2 regions of the Mesorhizobium sp. 1B3 genome follow, and region 1 is predicted to be linked to the other one. Evidence: riboswitches for the same ligand, from Rfam matches in the RefSeq annotation. Region 1 holds a riboswitch; the other holds the start of a gene.
What was found. Region 1 has a riboswitch for thiamine pyrophosphate ahead of thiC (phosphomethylpyrimidine synthase ThiC). Riboswitches for the same ligand answer to the same signal wherever they lie in the genome.
Positions count from the first base shown of each region.

Region 2: linked by a shared signal. The riboswitch ahead of thiB (thiamine ABC transporter substrate binding subunit) and the one ahead of thiC (phosphomethylpyrimidine synthase ThiC) in region 1 are both predicted to bind thiamine pyrophosphate.

Region 1 covers NZ_JBJHDO010000001.1:404,631-407,025, forward strand. The annotation lists gene thiC (phosphomethylpyrimidine synthase ThiC) at 1-1,409, opposite strand, end outside; TPP riboswitch at 1,522-1,638, opposite strand; gene ACCO56_RS01895 (DUF6790 family protein) at 1,699-2,247, opposite strand; gene ACCO56_RS01900 (hypothetical protein) at 2,288-2,395, opposite strand, start outside.
Region 2 covers NZ_JBJHDO010000010.1:161,177-163,571, reverse strand. The annotation lists gene ACCO56_RS24365 (ABC-F family ATP-binding cassette domain-containing protein) at 1-123, opposite strand, end outside; gene ACCO56_RS24360 (thiamine diphosphokinase) at 130-777, opposite strand; TPP riboswitch at 936-1,057, shown strand; gene thiB (thiamine ABC transporter substrate binding subunit) at 1,097-2,098, shown strand.

The DNA.
Region 1 (2,395 bases):
GTGACGTAACAGAGCATGGCCGTGCCGAACCAGCCGATCATCGCCGCGCCGATGCCTGAAGTGATGTGATCGTAGCCCGGCGCGATATCGGTGGTCAGCGGCCCGAGCGTGTAGAAAGGCGCTTCGCCGCAGACGGCGAGCTGCTTGTCCATGTTCTCCTTGATCTTGTGCATCGGCACGTGGCCGGGGCCCTCGATCATGACCTGGCAATCCCGTGCCCAGGCGATCCTGGTCAACTCGCCTAGCGTTTCGAGCTCTGCGAATTGCGCGGCGTCGTTGGCGTCGGCGATCGATCCCGGACGCAGCCCGTCGCCGAGCGAGAAGGCGACGTCATAGGCGCGGCAAATGTCGCAGATCTCTTCGAAATGCTCGTAGAGGAAGCTCTCCTTGTGGTGGTGGAGGCACCACTTCGCCATGATGGAGCCGCCCCGGCTGACGATGCCGGTGACGCGGTCGACGGTCAGCGGGATATAGGGCAGGCGCACGCCGGCATGGATGGTGAAATAATCCACGCCCTGTTCGGCCTGCTCGATCAGAGTATCGCGGAAGACCTCCCAGCTCAGCGCCTCGGCGATCCCGCCCACCTTCTCCAGCGCCTGGTAGATCGGAACGGTGCCGATCGGCACCGGTGAATTGCGGACGATCCACTCGCGGATGTTGTGGATGTTGCGGCCGGTCGACAGGTCCATCACCGTGTCGGCGCCCCAGCGGATCGCCCACACCATCTTCTCGACCTCCTCGGCCATCGAAGAGGTGACGGCGGAGTTGCCGATATTGGCGTTGATCTTCACCAGGAAATTGCGACCGATGATCATCGGCTCGCTCTCGGGGTGATTGATGTTGGAAGGGATGATGGCGCGGCCCCTGGCGACCTCGTCGCGGACGAATTCCGGCGTCACGAAATCGGGGATCGCCGCGCCGAAGCTCTCACCGTCGCGTTTCGCTTGGTCGCGGATCTTCTCGCGGCCGAGATTCTCGCGGATAGCGACGAACTCCATCTCCGGCGTGACGATCCCGGCGCGTGCATAGGCAAGCTGAGTGACTGCCTGGCCCTGGATTGCCCGCAGCGGACGGTTGCGGATCGGGAATTCGGGCGTCAGCCTTTCGGCCGAGACGAAGCCGTTGTCTTCCGGCTTGACCAAGCGGCCGTCATAGCGTTCGACGTCGCCACGCGAGAGTATCCATTTCTCTCGCAGCCGCGGCAGGCCCTGCTCGATATCGGTCGTGGCACCGGCATCAGTATAGGGCCCGGAGGAATCGTACACGGTGACCGGCGCCTCGCCGGAGCTCGGATGCAGCGAGATCTCGCGCATCGGCACACGCAGTTCGGGATGGATGGCGCCGGCCTTGTGGACTTTTCGCGAGGCAGGCAGTTCACCGACGGTCACGGTCGGGGTGAGGGCGTTCATGGGAGCCTCCTTTGCTCGAGCAACGGAGACCCAGTTCGTGCCGGAAGGAGGAAGTGACGCTTCGCTTTCGAGGATCGGGCTCTTGCCCGAATGCCGAAGTCGATAGACCGACCTGCGAAGCCCCGCACCGTCCCTACGCCAGTATGAACTGGATCAGGTTCAACGGGTCACTGCGCTGCACAAGCCAGCAGTATCTCAGCCCCTTGTCGGGACACCCCTGGTGAGTGCTCAGGATGGAGGATGGGAGCCGATTCTGTCAACCCGGGCGGGAAGCCTTGGCGAAGCAGGATCATGAAATCCGAATCAGGTTCGGGTAGGGGGCAGCGGAGCGGCCTTCCTTCTCGTAGCCGTGCTGCAGCCACAAGAAAACCAGTCCGATGATCGGCACGATGATGTCGGTCCAGAAGATGACACCGGCGTTGCCGGGCGCAAAATTGCCCTCGGTAATCATGCTGTGGATGTGAACGCCGGCGGCGCCCCAGAGGAAGCAGGCGGTCGGCACGATGACGGCAAAGCGCATGTGAATGCTCTTCCATGGCGCAATCAGGCCGACGAGACCGATACCGAGGCTAGCAAAGCCGAGTTCGATCTGAAACGGGCTGTCCGCCCAGCCGATGAGCGCGGCGGCCATCTCATGCCCGATAATGTGGAAAACACCATTGTAGCAGTAGGCGACGCCGATCGAGAAGAAGATGAACCAGAAGAAGAGCTTCTCTACAACGACCGGTGCCTTCAGCGGTCGTGAGGCACGGGCAATGCCGACCCCGGAGAAAATCAGGCCAATGACAAAGAGCGTCAGCGTAAAGTTGCTAAGAGCAAAAACAATGATACCGCGCATTTATGCCTCGATGTCTATCATGGCGAGAGATGCAAGCCAATCACTCGTCCGCCGGCAGATTTGGGCTGTAGTGGAGCAATTCGAAGCAATTCCCGCTTCCCGCCACTAGATGCGACAGGAAAGGCTTGGACCGGTCGATCCACTCCTG
Region 2 (2,395 bases), on a different contig from region 1:
GCCGTTGCGCCCGACCAGAGCGATTTTGTCGCCCGCCGAAGCCGACAGCGCGGCGCCGTCCAGCAGCGGCGTGCCGCCGAAGGTCAGCTTGATTCGGTCGAGACGAAGGAGTGGTGGCGCCATGTTGATCTAGAAAAGGGACCGGTCTGGATAGGGGTGGGCGAGTACGAGAGCCCGGCCCGAGCCGAGCTCGATCGCCAACTCCCGGGTGACCTCGTTGGAAATGGTGAGGGACGAGCCGAAAGGCACGGTGACGCGGTCGAGCGGCCAGCGCGCGCCGGTCACGCTGAGACCGGTCAGGTCGCTGAAGGCCAGGATGCTGAACAGCGTGCCGGGATGATAGTCGAAGCGCGACCATCCCGGCAGCAGCGCACGGCCTTCCTGCAGACCGCTGGTGAGCGTGACCTTGATCCCCGCTTCGGCAAGACGCAGGGCGAGCGTCAGGTGCAGATGCGCGTGATCGGCACGAGGGCCGCCGAAAGCGCCTCCCAGCAGCAGCGACGTCGCGCCGCGCGCGAGCGCGGCTTCGACGGCCAGTTCGCCGTCGGTCTTGTCCTTAATGACCGGGAAGACCTCGCGGGGCGTCTCCGGATAAGTTGCGGCCATCGCCTCGGAGACGGAATCGAAGTCGCCCACCCAGAGTTCCGGGGCGATACCAAGCGTATCGGCGTGCCTGATGCCGGAATCCGCCGCGATGACACGCGTGCCGGCCGCCTGCGAGGCAAGGCGTGGCGTGCGGACGAGATCCCCCCCGAGCAGGATGGTGAAGCGGCTCATGATGCCGCCCTCTATCAGGGGCGAGGGAAAAGGGGAAGGCGTGACGGGCGGTGAATGGTGAATGGTCGGGCACCGCCCGAACCCTTTCCATTCACCATTTCACCATTCATCATTCACCCCGCCGCTTGCTCTCGCTCATCACCGGCTCTATGTGTCTAGGCGCTCTAACGGGGTGCCGGCCGCGGATCGCGGGCCGGCTGAGAGGCTAGGGTCAGAGGCCCGCCAACCCGCCGAACCTGATCCGGCTTGTACCGGCGGAGGGATTAGATGCGTACGCGACAACGACGCCTCGATCCGCTTCGACACCATGGAGGCGCCGATGCGCGTGAAGTTCCTGTCTCTGCTCGCCGCAGCGCTGCTGCCGCTTGCCGGCACCGCGGCCGCCGAGGGCAAGCTCACCGTCTACACCTATGAGAGCTTCACCGCCGAATGGGGGCCCGGCCCCAAGGTGGAGAAAGCCTTCGAGGCGGAATGTGGCTGCGACCTGCAATTCGTCTCGGCCGCCGACGGCGTGGCGTTGCTCAACCGCGTGCGGCTCGAAGGCGAAGCGACCAGGGCCGATCTCGTGCTCGGCCTGGACACCAACCTCACCTCCGAGGCCCGGGCCACCGGCCTGTTTGCCCCGCACGATATCGACCTCGGGAATGTCGTGGTGCCAGGCGGCTGGCAGGACGACATGTTCGTGCCCTTCGACTATGGCTATTTCGCCGTCATCTACGACAGCCAGAAGGTCGCCAATCCGCCCGCTAGCCTCAAGGAGCTGGTAGAGGGCGATCCCGTGCAGAAGATCGTCATCCAGGATCCGCGCACCTCGACCCCCGGCCTCGGCCTGCTGCTCTGGATGAAGTCGGTCTATGGCGACAAATCCGCCGAGGCCTGGAGCAAACTGCGCGAACGTGTGCTGACCGTGACGCCCGGCTGGAGCGAGGCATATGGGCTGTTCACCAATGGCGAGGCGCCGATGGTGCTTTCCTATACGACCTCGCCCGCCTACCACATCATCGCGGACGGCAGCGACCGCTACCGCGCGGCATCCTTCGCCGAGGGCCACTACCTGCAGGTCGAGGTGGCGGGCATGACCAGGACGGGGGCGAAAAATCCACTGTCTCAGCGCTTCCTCGCCTTCATGACCGGCCCCGCTTTCCAGGACGTAATTCCTGAAACCAACTGGATGCTGCCGGCCGGCAAGCTCGAAAAGCCGCTCAATCCAGCCTTCGCCGGGCTGGTGCAACCCAGCAAGACGCTGCAGATCGATGCTGACGATGTGGCGCGCAACCGAAAGGCCTGGATCGACGAATGGCTAGCGGCGATGAGCAGGTAGAATTCGTCTCCAACGTGCTTTCGTCCCGACACCTCCCCCTGTCCTGCCGGACATCTCCTTCTCAAGAGGGGAGATTGCGCCTTCATCCAGCTTGGCGAGAAACCGGATGCCTGCCGATCTCCCCCTTGTGAGGGCTACGACATTCACACATCTTGGACGGTACGGACGGTGGCCCCTGTCACTTGCGTTTGGCTGCCTCGTTCTGCACCGCCGGGCGGCCGGCCGCAATGGAACGGAATGGATCCTCGGGTCAGCTCGCCCGCTGGCGCGGGCTCCCGCCCGAGAATGACGACTGCG